2 regions of the Bradyrhizobium sp. CCGB20 genome follow, and region 2 is predicted to be linked to the other one. Evidence: riboswitches for the same ligand, from Rfam matches in the RefSeq annotation. Region 2 holds a riboswitch; the other holds the start of a gene.
What was found. A riboswitch is a leader RNA that binds a small molecule or an ion and turns the genes downstream of it on or off. The one in region 2 is predicted to bind S-adenosylmethionine.
Positions count from the first base shown of each region.

Region 1: linked by a shared signal. The riboswitch ahead of NLM15_RS42095 (O-succinylhomoserine sulfhydrylase) and the one ahead of NLM15_RS40510 (homoserine O-acetyltransferase) in region 2 are both predicted to bind S-adenosylmethionine.

Region 1 is NZ_JANADN010000001.1:8,920,968-8,928,544, reverse strand. Features, by position in the region: gene NLM15_RS42120 (Hsp33 family molecular chaperone) at 1-33, shown strand, start outside; gene apaG (Co2+/Mg2+ efflux protein ApaG) at 308-700, opposite strand; gene NLM15_RS42110 (OpgC domain-containing protein) at 881-2,146, shown strand; gene NLM15_RS42105 (SGNH/GDSL hydrolase family protein) at 2,146-2,925, shown strand; gene NLM15_RS42100 (SGNH/GDSL hydrolase family protein) at 2,938-3,927, shown strand; gene NLM15_RS42095 (O-succinylhomoserine sulfhydrylase) at 4,003-5,190, opposite strand; SAM riboswitch at 5,265-5,344, opposite strand; gene NLM15_RS42090 (2'-deoxycytidine 5'-triphosphate deaminase) at 5,425-6,561, shown strand; gene NLM15_RS42085 (PAS domain S-box protein) at 6,730-7,143, shown strand; gene NLM15_RS42080 (hypothetical protein) at 7,248-7,577, shown strand, end outside.
Region 2 is NZ_JANADN010000001.1:8,601,296-8,608,872, forward strand. Features, by position in the region: gene NLM15_RS40485 (TIGR02594 family protein) at 1-58, opposite strand, end outside; gene NLM15_RS40490 (alpha/beta fold hydrolase) at 275-1,138, shown strand; gene NLM15_RS40495 (hypothetical protein) at 1,172-1,879, opposite strand; gene NLM15_RS40500 (hypothetical protein) at 2,020-3,657, opposite strand; gene metW (methionine biosynthesis protein MetW) at 3,821-4,483, opposite strand; gene NLM15_RS40510 (homoserine O-acetyltransferase) at 4,499-5,701, opposite strand; SAM riboswitch at 5,794-5,873, opposite strand; gene NLM15_RS40515 (chorismate mutase) at 6,080-6,928, shown strand; gene hisC (histidinol-phosphate transaminase) at 6,962-7,577, shown strand, end outside.

The DNA of each region.
Region 1 (7,577 bases), 320 kb from region 2:
ACGCCGGATGAAGCCGGCGTGGAAGGCGCGTAACAGCCGCGGTGCCGTAGCCCGGGTGAGCGCAGCGATACCCGGGATCCCACTCGCAAAGATCCCGGATTTCGCTACGCTCATCCGGGCTACGAGACCGTGCATTGACGGGCAGCACATCCTCCGTCATTGCGAGCGCAGCGAAGCAATCCAGAGTCTTTCCGCGGTGGCAGTCCGGATTGCTTCGCTGCGCTCGCAAGACGAGGTTGGGGAAGCTGCTCGCCAAGAACTCGGACATCGTAGGGTGGGCAAAGCGATGCGTGCCCACCAGCCCGCGCTAGTTCAACACCCGCTTGTTGTCCGGGCTATCCAGCGAGAACGTCGGCACGTCGATCTCGAAGCGTTCGCCGCTTTCGCTGACCATCAGGTAGCGGCCGGTCATGAAGCCCGAGGCGGTCGCGAGCGGCACGCCGGAGGTGTATTCGAAGCGCTCCCCGGGAGCCAGGGTCGGCTGCTCGCCGACCACGCCCTCGCCCCTGACCTCCTGCTGGCGGCCGGTGGCGTCGGTGATGATCCAGTGCCGCGTCTTCAGCTGCACGGTTTCGTCGCCGGAATTGGTGATGACGATGGTGTAGGACCAGAAATAGCGGGAGCGGTCAGCCGACGACTGCTCCGGAACAAAGTTCGGCTCGACGGTCACTTCGATCTGGCGGGTCACGGCGCGGTACATGGCCGCCATCATAACGAAAACCTGGCCGGGAACCAAACGCCCGCAAGCAGTTTTGGCGACATCGTGCCGCCAGAATTGCCGAGGAAGTAGACCCAATGTGATCCGGCCGCTTTGCGAGATAACGTCCGGACCTGTACACTCCTTGACACGTCGCGAATTGCGGAAGGGTTTCGGGCCCCGATGACCATTGCCGACCAAGTGACGGGATCGACGATCGCGGGAACCGCCCAACCTGTGGACGCCAAGTCTGCGGGGGCGAAGCCGCGCGCCACCGCGCCGGCCATCACGCTGCCCGCCATCGGCGAACGCGAGCTCCGGCTCGACCTGTTCCGCGGGCTCGCGCTGTGGCTGATCTTCGTCGACCATCTGCCGGCGAGCCTTTTGACCTGGTTCACGATCCGCAATTACGGCTTCAGCGACGCCACCGAGATCTTCATCTTCATCTCCGGCTACACCGCGGCGTTCGTCTACGGTCGTGCCATGCTGGAAAACGGCTTCGTCGTCGCCACCGCGCGCATCCTGCGGCGGGTCTGGCAGATCTATGTCGCCCATGTCTTCCTGTTCACGATCTTCCTCGCCGAAATCTCCTACGTCGCGACCAGGTTCGAGAACCCGCTCTACACCGAAGAGATGGGCATCATGGATTTCCTCAAGCAGCCCGACGTCACGATCGTGCAGGCGCTGCTGCTGCGCTTTCGTCCGGTCAACATGGACGTGCTGCCGCTCTATATCGTGCTGATGCTGGCGCTGCCCTTGATCCTGTGGCTGATGAAATGGCGGCCCGACGTGACGCTCGGCCTCTCGGTCGTGCTCTACGCGGTGACCTGGGAATACGACCTCTATCTGTCGGCCTATCCGAACGGCTTCTGGGCGTTCAATCCCTTCGCCTGGCAATTGCTCTTCGTGTTCGGCGCATGGTGTGCGCTCGGAGGTGCGCGACGCATGTCGCGCATCCTGGTGTCACGCGTAACGATGTGGATAGCGATCGCCTATCTGGTCGCGGCGTTTTACGTGACGCTGACCTGGTATGTGCCGCAGCTCTCCCACTTCATGCCGAAGCGGCTCGAGCAGTGGATGTATCCGATCGACAAGGCCGATCTCGACGTCCTGCGCTTCACGCATTTCCTGGCGCTCGCCGCGCTCACCGTTCGCTTCCTGCCGCGGGACTGGCCGGGCCTGAAATCGCCCTGGCTGCGGCCGCTGATCCTCTGCGGCCAGCATTCCCTGGAGATCTTTTGTCTCGGCGTCTTCCTGGCCTTCGCCGGCCATTTCATCCTGGCCGAGGTCTCCGGCGGCGCAGGCGTGCATGCGCTGATTAGTCTCTCCGGAATCCTGATCATGTGGGGCGTGGCGTGGGTGATTTCATGGTACAAACGCGTGGCTGACAAGAGCGGTGCGAAAACCAAAAACGCCGTCGGCAACGCCGATCTGGCGGGAGGGGGCTGATGAAGGCGAAGGTTCTCCTGAGCCTGGTCCTGCTGTGCGGTAACCTCGCCGCGCCCCTGGCGCGCGCGGGCGATGCTGCGTCGACTGCTCCGGCCGCGCCCCCGGCCTGCGAATTGCCGTCCTATCTGCTCACCACGGAAAGCCAGCTTCCCAGGGTCGCGGATGCCATCAAATCCGGCAAACCGCTCGAAATCCTGGTCATCGGCAGCCGCTCGACCACGATTCCGGCCTCCGAGGACAGCTCCTATCCGGCGCGCATGCAGGCCATCTTGAAGGACAGGCTGTTGCCGTCGGAGGCAGTGCACGTCTCCGTAGAAATACAGAGCAAGAAGACGGCCGAGGAGGCGGCCGCCACCTTCGTTAAGCTGTTGGAAGCAAAAAGGCCTACTTTGGTCATCTGGCAAACCGGGACGGTGGATGCTATCCGAGCGATCGATCCCGACGATTTTCGCGGCGCGGTGACCGAAGGGGTTTCCGCTTTGCAAAAAGCAGGGGCCGACGTCGTGTTGATGAATTTGCAGTACAGCCCGCGTACCGAAACCATGATCTCGGTGCCGCCCTATCTCGACAATATGCGGGTGGTGGCGCAGGAGCATGACATCCCGCTGTTCGACCGTTTCGCGATCATGCGGCAGTGGAATGATCAGGGTCAGTTCGACCTGTTCAGCCCGGCCCGCGGGCCAGAGCTGGCGAAACAGGTCCACGATTGCCTTGGCCGGGCGTTGGCACAATTCGTGATCGACGCAGCCCATCTGGAGCCGGCGCAGCAGCAAAATTGAGGTCTAGCGTTAATGAGTTCTCTCCGCCCTTTTTGCCTGACGGCATGGCTGGCTGCGCCCGCAGCGGTTCTGCTGTTGCTGACGCCGGTGTCGCTGGCACCAGCGCAGGCGCAGGCCACGCAGGCAACGCCCGCGCCGCAGCAGGCCGCTAGGCCGGCTTCCGCTCCGCCCTCCCAGACCACCGTCGCCGTGACCTCTCCCGAACAGCGCGGCGTGACCGCGCGCGCCATCGACAAGGTGAAGCAGGTCGCGAAATCCGCCGGCGACATTTTCAGCCGCGTGCCCTGCCTTGCGCCGAAGGGCGGCTCGAAGACGATGGGCTCGCTGCCGCATGTCGCGGGCAAGCTCGTTGCCGGAAAGCCCGTCGTCATCGTCGCGTTCGGCTCATCGTCGACGGCAGGCTATGGCGCGACCTCGCCCGATTTCAACTATCCGAACCGTCTCGCCGCGCAGCTTCGCCGGCAATATCCGACCGCCGACATCACCGTCATCAATGCCGGTGTCGGCGGCGAGGACGCGCCCGAGATGATGAAGCGCCTCCAGAAGGAGGTGATCGACGTGCATCCGGATCTCGTGATCTGGCAGGTCGGCACCAATGCGGTGCTGCGCAATCTCGATCCCGGCGACACTGCAAAACTGGTCGAGGACGGCATCTCCCGCATCCAGGCTGCCGGCGGCGCCGATATCGTGCTGGTCGATCCGCAATACTCTCCGGCGGTCAATCAGCGTCCCGAGAGCGCCGGCAAGATGGTGAAGCTGCTCGGCAAGGTCGCCGAGCTCCGTCACGTCGGCATCTTTCCTCGCTTCGAGGTGATGCGCGACTGGCACGAGACGCAGGCGATCCCGATGGAGAGCTTCGTCATCGCCGACGGCCTGCACATGAACGATTGGGGCTACGCCTGCTTCGCCCAGCTCCTCGGCGACGACATCATCCGCTCCGTCGGCCAGATCAAGCTCGGCGTGAATGTCCCCGCGGACGTGCGGACGTACCGGCCGATGTGAGATGGAGCGAATAGTGAGTGGCGAATAGCGAATGGAATCTGATCCATTGGCTACTCCCTATTCGCCATTTGCCCGTTACGCCTTCTCCAGCGCGGCCGTCAGATCCTCGATCAGATCATCCGGATGCTCGAGCCCTGCCGAGAAGCGGATAAAGCCCTCGCTGATGCCGAGCGCGGCGCGATCTTCCGGCTTGAGGCGCTGGTGCGTCGTGGTCGCCGGATGCGTGACGAGGCTCTTGGCGTCGCCGAGATTGTTCGAGATCTTGGCAAGCTTGAGCTCGTTGAGCACGCGGAACGCCGCGGCCTTGCCGCCCTTCACCTCGAAGCCGACCAGCGTCGAGCCGCCGCGCATCTGCTTCTTCACCAGCGCCGCCTGCGGATGATCGGCGCGGCCGGGATAGACCAGCCGGGAAATCTTCGGATGGCTCGCCAGCACGTCGGCGATCCGCGCTGCGCTGTCGGTCTGCGCGCGCACGCGCACGCCGAGCGTCTCCAGGCCCTTGAGCAGGACCCAGGCGTTGAACGGCGAGATCGACGGGCCGGTCTGGCGCATGAAATTGTGGATGTGCTCGGCGATGAAGGCTTCCGAGGACAGGATGATGCCGCCCAGACACCGGCCCTGGCCGTCGATGTGCTTGGTCGCGGAATAGACCACCACGTCGGCGCCGAGCGCGAGCGGGCTCTGCCAGATCGGCGTCGCGAACACGTTGTCGACGACGAGCCGTGCGCCGCCCTTGTGCGCGATCTCGGCGATGCCGGGGATGTCGAGCACGTCGAGCGTCGGGTTGGTCGGGCTCTCCAGGAAAAACGTCTTGGTGTTCGGCCTCAAGGCGCGCTGCCACTGGTCGAGGTCGAGGCCATCGACCAGCGTGGTCTCGATGCCGTAGCGCGGCAGCAGGTCCTGAATGACGTAGAGGCACGAGCCGAACAGGGCGCGGGAGGCGACCACGTGATCGCCGGCCTTGAGCGGCGCCAGGATCGCGGTCGTCACCGCGGCCATGCCGGTTGCCGCCGAGCGGGCGGCTTCGGCGCCTTCGAGCTCGATCATGCGGCGCTCGAACATCGCGATGGTCGGGTTCGAGTAGCGCGAATAGATGAAGCCGGGGTCCTCGCCCTTGAACCGCGCCTCGCACTCCTCGGCGCTGTTGTAGACGTAGCCCTGGGTCAGGAACAGCGCCTCCGACGTCTCGCCATATTGTGAGCGCAGGGTGCCGGAATGGACCAGGCGGGTTTCGGGACGGTAGTTGGCGGTCGACTTCGACATAGGTACCTCCGACATGACCGTCTCGTCGAAAACGGTCACAAAAAAACCGGCCTGGATAAAACCACGGGCCGGGATCACAGAGGTCCCCGGCCTGTTTAGCGACTTATTTAACGTGGCTGCAAGCCGGCCGGCTCAAATCACCACGGGATAAGTCATGCTCATATTCCGCAATGCCCTTTCCGTCAAGACGTCCATCGGCTAGCCGTAAAACGCTAGTATTTCCCGCATGTCGGGATGCGTTTGACCCCTGATGAGGACCCCCGGTTGACGTTCACGGTCGCCGCCGACGCCAATGGTATCCTGCCCGACCGCATGATCGCGGCGATGGCGGAGGCGGGGCTCATTCTGCCGGCCTACGACTTCGTCGAAAGCCAGATCCAGCCGGCGAGCCTCGATCTTCGCCTCGGCGACATCGCCTACCGCGTCCGTGCCAGCTTCCTGCCCGGGCCGGGTGCGACCGTTGCCGAGCGCATCGACGAATTGAAGCTGCACGAGTTCAGCCTCACCGACGGTGCAGTGCTGGAGACCAACTGCGTCTACATCGTGCCGCTGCTCGAGAGCCTGGCGCTGCCGCCGGAGATCGTCGCGGCGGCGAACCCGAAAAGCTCCACCGGTCGGCTCGACGTCTTCACCCGCGTCATCGCCGACGGCACCCGCCGCTTCGACATGATCGGCGCCGGCTATCACGGCCCGCTCTACGCCGAGATCAGCCCGAAGACGTTTCCGGTGCTGGTCAGCGAGGGCTCGCGCCTGAGCCAGGTACGTTTCCGCACCGGAGATGCCATCCTCAACGTCGACGAGCTCGAGGCGCTGCACGCGACCGAGCGTCTCGTCGATCTCGACGATGCCGATCTCACCGGCGGCGTCGCCGTCTCCGTCGACCTCTCCGGCGAGAAGGCCAACGGCTTCGTCGGTTACCGCGCCAAGCGCCACACCGGCGTCGTCGACGTCGATCGCCGCTCCGGCTATGCGGTGGAAGATTTCTGGGAGCCGATCTCGGCGCGTCCCGACGGTAGCCTGATCCTCGACCCCGGCGAGTTCTACATCCTCGCCTCCAAGGAAGCCGTGCAGGTGCCGCCCGATTACGCCGCGGAGATGGTGCCGTTCGATCCCCTGGTCGGCGAATTCCGCGTGCACTATGCCGGCTTCTTCGATCCTGGCTTCGGCTACGCCGGTGCGGGCGGGCAGGGCGCGCGCGCCGTGCTTGAAGTGCGCTCGCGCGAGGTGCCGTTTATCCTCGAGCACGGCCAGATCGTCGGCCGCCTCGTCTACGAGAAGATGCTGGCACGCCCCGACGCGATGTACGGCCAGCGCATCGGCTCGAATTACCAGGCGCAGGGCCTCAAACTATCGAAGCATTTTCGGGTGTAGCTTCACACTCTACTGTCATGCCCCGGCTTCACCGGGGCATCCAGTACGCCGCAGCCTCTCGATTTAAGTTACTGCCATCTCGGAACACTGGATCGCCCGATCAAGTCGGGCGATGACACCGAGTGTGTGTCAGGATGCGAATTGAAATCCGGGCTACGAGGTGGTGACATGGCCGATCAATCCGAGCTCGACGCAAATATCCTCGACGACGTCGCGGACGCGCTGATCTATTCGGACCGCTCCGGCACCATCATGCGATGGAACCGCGCATCGACGACGCTGTTCGGCTTCTCCGCCGACGAAGCGCTCGGCCAAAACCTCGATCTGATCATTCCCGAGCATCTGCGTGCCGCGCACTGGAAGGGCTTTGAAGCTGCGCTTGCCACCGGGGCGATGAAGCTTGCGGGCAAGCCGACGCTGACACGCGCGCTGCACAAGAGCGGACGCAAGCTCTACATCGAGATGACCTTTGCGCTGGTGCGCGATGCCGGCGGCGCCGTGATTGGATCGGTCGCGATGGCGCGCGACGTGACCGAACGCGTCGAGCGCGAGCGCGCAGCCAAAGCTGCACAAACTTCGTGATGCGGAATTGACGGGCTGGCGTGCAGGGCGCTCTGCTTGAGCGTCAGGTTGCCTCGCACCGGGTGCGGTGACACACTCGATCAAAACAACGATCGGGAGCGAACATGACCGCCATAGCGGACGCTGCGCAGGAAGCCCAATGGAAACGCTGGCGTGCGGTCGCCGACCTCTATCATGCCTATTTCACCGGCCTCATCCTGACCGTCGTCACGCGGCGCGGCTCGGCCGATGCTGCCGAATTCGTCTTCCGCGTGTTTCGCCGCCAGCAGCAGGAGCGCTTCCTGCCGGGGCTCGAAAAGCTCGGTCTCAGTCATTTGCCGCCGGCGGTGGCCGCTGCGCAATATCACTACCTCTCCAACTGGATCGGCGGCGTGCACGTCGAATACATGTATGAGAGCGACACCAAGGCCTGGATCCGCTATCCGCCGCCGCGC
Region 2 (7,577 bases):
AGAACAGCGCCAGCGCGACAACACAACGCGACAGGCGAGACGCAAACAACTCGAACATACTTCATCCTTCGTTGACACCCCCACTTCCCAATCAGCCCGTGCACTGGCCGACATCCTTCAGGCCGTTAAGCCGCCACATGTGGCGAGAAAAAGACAGCCGTGACCGCGAATGGCTGCGATGATTTTGTGCTGTGCCGGTTTGATGCTGCCGCATTGCGGACAACAGCATTAACTGCAATCCTTCAAATGCGGCTTGAAGAGAGGGAAACAGTTAATGCCCCACGCCACGACCAGGGACGACGTCCGCATTTATTTCGAGGAAGCGGGCCAGGGAACGCCGATTATTTTTCTGCACGAGTTCGCGGCGGACTACACCAATTGGGAGCCGCAGATGCGCTATTTTTCGCGCGGCCACCGCTGCATCACCTACTCCGCGCGCGGCTACACGCCGTCGGACGTGCCCGATGGCGAGGTCTACACCTACACGCATTTCTACACTGACGCGCTCGCGGTGCTCGATCATCTCAAGATCGATCGCGCGCATCTCGTCGGACTCTCGATGGGCGCGTACTCGTCGCTCCAGATCGGACTGAACGCACCGCAGCGCGCGCTGTCGATGACGCTGGCCGGCGTGGGCTCCGGATCGGAGATCGAGAATCTCGACAGCTGGCGCAAGCAGTGCCGCACCAATGCCGAGCAATTCGAAACGCTGGGCTCGGCTGAAGTCGCAAAAGTCACGCGCGAGGCACCGAGCCGCATTCCCTTCCTGGTGAAGGACCCGCGCGGCCATGCCGATTTCTACGCCGCACTGGCGCGGCATGACGCCAGGGGCTCAGCGAACACGATGCGCGGCTTCCAGGGCGGCCGCCCTTCGATCTTTGCCATGACGGATGCGATCGAGAAGGTGATGACGCCCGCGCTGATCATTTGCGGTGACGAGGACGATCCGTGCGTCGGGGCGAGCCTGTTCCTGAAGAAGCACCTGCCCGCGGCGGGCCTGACGATGTTTCCGAAGTCCGGCCACGTGCTCAATCTCGAAGAGCCCGCGCTGTTCAACGAGAGCGTGGAGCGGTTCGTGACGCTGGTTGAAGCCGGGCGCTGGCCGGTGCGCGATCCGAGATCGCTGGCGGCGCACTGACTGTCAGCGGCGACGCTCCTGCCACGTCACCTCTCAGACCTCTTGAGCAGCCGGCAGCGGAGGCAACGCAGGGTTTTCGGCGGACGCCAAACGCCTGACGCTGGCTTCGATCGAGACCAGCAAGAACAGGAACATGATGAAGATAAAATAGGAGAAGGCACCCGCGGCGACATACAAGGCGACGGGCGCCATCAATCGCAGGGCCAGCCTCTGGTTTTGCTCTTCCTGGAATTCCTGAGAGACGAGTTGCAGCTCGCCTTGCAGCTTGTTGAAGAACCACACCACGAAATAGGGCGCGCGGGTGGGAGGCGTGGCAGCCGTGAAGCGATCCATCGCGGACGAGTATTGCTTGTCCTTGTTCGCCGTCGCCAGCGCCGGCGCGCGCGCGCTCAGCCGCCTAGCATAATCGAACAGCAGGGAGCGCCACAACACCTCGATGTTGCCCTCGTCAAGCGCGTTCCTGTCGTCCAGCGCGGCATAGCCGCGGAAGCGCGCGCCGTTGTTGTGCAGCCAATCCGAGAACTGCGAGGCGTTTTCGAAGCTGGCTCCCAGCGCACCATCGAGAAACCTGTTGAACTGCTGCAGTATCTCGGGGTCCAGTCGCTTGCCTTTTTCGTACGCCACATTGTCGGAGCCGCCGGTTTCCTTGACGATCGGCGCATCCGCCGGAAAAACCTCCCTGATCAGCCTGACCGGATCTGTCGCCTGGCGAAACCGGTCGATCTGCCCGGCGATCCGCACGCTCGGGTTCGGAGCGAACTGCGCGTACAATGCGAAGGCCAGCGCCAGGATCGTGATGAGGAAGGACACCATCGCGGTCGCGATGACCGTCCCTCTCAGGAGGCGAACAAAGAACGTCTCGACATTGCTCAGCATGACACTCACTTCTTGTTCAGGATGATTCCCGACCCACTGAGCCTGGATTGGCGATCCTTGTAATCCTCGTAGCTCTCGATGGTCTCAAATCCGTTCGCCTTTGCCGTTGCGAGACGATCGAGCCGGCCCGTATCGTAGAGGCCGTTGAGCGAACTCAAGGCACGCTTCAAAGCGGCGAGATCTCCCTCGGCTTGCGCCGTTCCCACGGCATCGACGGCGGTCTTCAGCTCCTGCACCAGCGGCGCATCGAAGCCGACGCCTTGCAGCTTCGCGTTCACGATCGCCACTTTCCGGCCCGCCACGTCGGAGACCCGGGTGAACTCGGCGGCTTCATCGAAGATCGCCGAAGCCGTATCGCAATCCGACGTGAGGCTCTTCAGCGAGGCCGAATCCGTGGCGTCGCTGACGGTGGCAAGCCGGGACGCGATCTCGTCCAGTCTCGTCTGGAAGTTTTTGTTCGGAAGATCTCCGCGATGATAGGTAACCCTGCTCAGCGTATCCTTGATCCGCTGCCGCGCGCGCTCATCGGGATCGAGACGTGCGATTGCCGGCGGCGATGAGACCTGCGGAGGTGACGGCGCCGCCGAGACCGGCGGGGGCGGCGAAGGTGCAGGTGCCGGCGCCGGCGCCGGTGCGGCCGGCTCGGGGATCGAAGGCGCGCGGATATTCGCCTGAACCTGCGGCTGGACGGCGTCCGGTCCCGAGAACGTGGACGCATCCACCGCAAGGAATCGCAACGTGCCTCGCCCACCCTGATCCCAGTTGGCGGCCCAGACGAAACCCGGTCCTCCGGCCAGACGGTAGATGGGCAAGCCGAGTTGCGCGGATCGACGGAAGTTGCCGAGAAAATCCACCATCAGCCCGGCCCTGACGTCCCGGCCCTGCGCGAGCTGAGCGACGTTGTTTGCGTCGAGCGGCAGCAACGTGACCGCGCCCCAGCTGGCCATGAGCCCCTGCAAGCCGTCCATTTGCGCCATTGTCGTGACTTTGGGCTGGGCTCCGTACTTCTTCGCAAGGCGTGCGATATCTTCATTCGCCTCGTTGCCGCTGAACCAGGCGGGCTCCAAAAACCGGTTCACGTAGGAGACCGTGCCCTCGGGCGAATGCAGGATCGAATAGGACGATACGAACGGCCCCCGTCTCGAGCTTTCCGGCACCTTGCGTGTGCACCAGGTCAAGCCGCTGAACTGCTCGCTGGGGTTACACTGATACTGCCGATAGACGGAGCTTTCGAAGCTGACCTTCGCACCGAGGCTGAGGCCATCGACCGAATAGATCGAGATCACACTCGGGCTCGAGCCAAGACCTGGCAGATTCTGACTTGGCAGATTTTGGCCTGGCGAATTCTGCACGACGCCGCTTCGGCAGAAGCGCCGCACCTCGGCAAGCCGGCCGTCGTTCGGACTGAAGCCCTGCTGGGCCACCTGTCCGATGGACGTGCCACGCTGGCGGAGATTGTCGTCGATGCAGGAGATCTCGGCCGGCGGAAGCTTGCGCCACTCGGCCTGGATGGCCTGGTTGATGGCAGACTGAACCAGGCCGCCGAAGATGTTGACGATGTCGCTTCCGCTCTGGGCGAATACTGTTTCGCACGTCAAGCCGACACTGAACAGCACAGCGAGTGCCGGCAGCGTTCTACCCATAGTCTCAGCCCTTAGCCGTTTCCCCAGCAACATTATGACTTAAGGAAACGAGGACATGCAACCGAGAGGCTCAACTTTGGCGGGCTGCCGAATTGAGAACTTTAGTCTAGTTGCCCGCACGAGGTAGCGGCGGGCCGCTTCTCGGCGTGAGGGTCTGCGAGCCTTACTTCCGCCCGCCCCGGCTCAGCAGAAACACCCCCTGCTCGCCGAACATATTCCACACCCACCACGGCAATCGCAGCCGCAGCGGACGGCCGTAGAGATCCAGCGCCTCGGCGCGCTCCATCTTGACACCGATCGCGTCGCAGAGCTCGACGAAGTCCTTGATGGTGCAGAAATGGATGTTGGCGGTGTCGTACCAGGTCGCGGGCAGGTTCTCGGTGCGCGGCATGTGGCCGCCGATCAGGAGCTGGAGCCGCATCTTCCAGAAGCCGAAATTCGGGAACGACACGATGGCGCGGCGGCCGATGCGCAGCAGATTCTCCAGCACGACCCGCGGCTGTCGCGTCGCCTGCAGCGTCTGCGACAGGATCACGTAATCAAAGGCGTCGTCGGGATAATTGACGAGATCGGTGTCGGCATCGCCCTGCACCACCGCGAGGCCCTTGGCGACGCATCGGTTGACGCCCTCGCGCGACAGCTCGATGCCGCGACCGTCGATGCCGCGGGTCTCCAGAAGCTGGAGCAGGTCGCCCTCGCCGCAGCCGACGTCGAGCACTTTCGAACCGGGCTTCACCATCTCGGCGACCAGCAGATGGTCCGCGCGAAACTGGCCGGATTGCTCCGTCGCAACGCCGCCCAGCGGCAACACTTCCTGTGCAGACATCGCTAGCCGTCCCTGTCAGTCATTCTTGCCGGTGAGCCCGCGCGCTTTCCCTGCCGATTGCAGGAAGGCGCGGGCGATATCGAAGAATTCGGGCACGTCGAGCAGGAAGGCGTCATGGCCGCGATCGGTCTCGATCTCGGCGAACGACACCCGCGCGCTCGACGCATTCAGCGCATGCACCAGCGCGCGCGATTCCGAGGTCGGAAACAGCCAGTCGCTGGTGAAGGAGACCACGCAGAAGCGCGTCTCGATGCCCGCGAACGCTTTCGCCAGCACGCCGCCATGGTCGCCGGCGATGTCGAAATAATCCATCGCGCGGGTCAGATAGAGATAGGCGTTGGCGTCGAACCGCTCGACGAAGGACGAGCCCTGGTAGCGCAGATAGGACTCGACCTGGAAATCAGCGTCGAACGAGAAGGTCGGCAGCTCGCGGTCCTGCATGCGGCGGCCGAACTTACGATGCAGCGCGGCGTCCGACAGATAGGTGATGTGCGCGGCCATGCGTGCGACCGCAAGTCCGCGATGCGGATGGATGCCCTGGTCCGTGTAGCGGCCGTTGTGCCAGTCGGGATCGGCCATCACCGCCTGGCGGCCGAGCTCGTGGAAGGCGATGTTCTGCGCCGAGTGCCGCGTCGAACAGGCGATTGCGAGTGCGGAGTACACGCGCTTGGGATAGGCCGCGGTCCATTGCAGCACCTGCATGCCGCCCATCGAGCCGCCGACCACCGCAAACAGCGTGTCGATGCCGAGACGGTCGATCAGCATCGCCTGCGCGCGCACCATGTCGGGGATGGTGATCACAGGGAAATCCAGGCCCCACACCTTGCCGGTCGCGGGATTGATCGAGGCCGGCCCGGTCGAGCCCATGCAGCCGCCGATCACGTTGGCGCAAATGATGAAGTATTGTTGAGGATCAAGAGGTCGGCCGGGACCGACCAGCGTCTCCCACCAGCCGGACTTGCCGGTGACGGGATGCACGTTGGCGACATGCTGATCGCCCGTCAACGCATGGCAGATCAGGACCGCGTTGGAGCGATCGGCGTTGAGCTCGCCATAGGTCTGGAACGCAATCTGGAACGGGGAGAGATCGACGCCGCAATCGAGCCGCAGCGGCTGGTCGGCGCCGAACTGCGCAACCTGCGAGCTTGGATGATCCACCTCATGCGACCGGTCGTCGGCGCTGATCGCGGGGCTCGGTACGGACTTGACGCCACCCATCTCTGACATCGACCTCGTTTGCGACCGGCTGTTAAGCCGCCGCTGACATCAGGCCATGAAAAACCCGGCCTGAACGATAGGTTCGGCCGGGATCGAAAGGGTCCCCGGCCTGTTTAGCGAGTTTTTTAACGTGGCTGCAAGCCGGCCGGCTCAAATGACCACGGAACAGGCAAAAACTACTGTCTTGGACGGTTTTCGTCAAGTCACGGCCCGGATCAGCCAATTTCATCCCGGTCTCATCAGCCAAACAGGCCGTCATTTCTCTTTGCTTTCGCCGCCCTGACTGCCTAATCAGGACATCGATCGTAGCGGGCCCCGACCTTACCAACCGACTTGGCCGACCCGCATTAAAACGCCTCTCAACAGCCCCTGTCAGATATGTCCCAACGTCCGCCCGCGCCACCATCGCTCCAGGAATTGCGCAAGGAGATCGACGCGATCGACGAGGGCATGCATCGCCTGCTGATGCAGCGCGGCGACATCATCGACCGCCTGATCCAGGTGAAGCAGACCCAGGAGGTCGGCTCGGCGTTCCGCCCGGCGCGCGAGGCCGCCATGATGCGTGACCTCGTGCAGCGCCATCGCGGCATCCTGCCGCTCGACACGGTCGAGAGCATCTGGCGCGTCATCATCTCCACGTTCACCTATGTCCAGGCGCCGTTCTCCGTGCATGCCGACATCTCGGTGAACGAGCCCGCGATGCGCGATTCGGCGCGCTTCCATTTCGGCTTCACCGTGCCTTACGTCGCGCATTTCAGCGCGCAGGCCGCGGTCGAGGCGGTGGCGAAATCCAAGGGCGACCTTGCGCTGGTCTCGGCAACCTCGAGCCGCACGCCGTGGTGGCTGGAGCTGGAAGCCAACGGTGCGCCGAAGATCATTGCGCGGATGCCCTTCGTCGAGCGCGCCGACCATCCGGCCGCACTGCCGGTGTTCGCGATCTCGCGCGTCGCCGACAGCGCCCTGGTGACCGAGGTCGAGACCTTCAGCGTGCGCGTGTCCGGGTGGAACGCCGAGGTCGCGCGGACGCTCTCGCCGCTCGCCGAGATCGTAGCGGTGCCCGATACCGCCTTTGACGGCGCGGCACTGCTGGTCTCGGTCACGAGCGCGACCAGCATCGAGAAAATCAAGGCTGCCCTGATCGAAGCGGGGGCCTCGGTGCGCTCCACGGCCCTCGTCGGCAGCCACGCAACGCGCTATACGGTGCCCCCGACCGGGCCGAAATCGTAAGTCACGAGCAGCCCAGCCTATCCGGAGTTGAAGATGTCCCGCCCCGTGCCGAATCCCGGCATTCTCGATATTGCGCCCTACACGCCCGGCAAGAGCCCGGTCGCCGAGCCGGGCCGCAAGGTGTTCAAGCTCTCGGCCAACGAGACGCCGTTCGGGCCTTCGCCGAAGGCGATCGAGGCGTTCAAGAACGTGGCGGCGCATCTGGAAGATTATCCGGAAGGGACCTCGCGCGTGCTGCGCGAAGCGATCGGCCGCTCGTTCGGGCTCGACCCCAACCGCATCATCTGCGGCGCCGGCTCGGACGAGATCCTCAATCTGCTCGCTCACACCTATCTCAGCCAGGGCGACGAGGCGATCTCGACCACCCACGGCTTCCTGGTGTACCCGATCGCGACCATGGCGGTCGGTGCCAAGAACGTCGTCGCGCAGGAAACCAACCTCACCTGCGACGTCGATGCCATCCTCAAGGCGGTGACGCCGAAGACGAAGCTGGTCTGGCTCGCCAACCCCAACAATCCGACCGGCACCTATGTGCCGTTCGACGAGGTCAAGCGCCTGCGCGCCGGCCTGCCCTCGCACGTGCTGCTGGTGCTCGATGCCGCCTATTCCGATTACGTCTCGCGCAACGATTACGAGATGGGAATCGAGC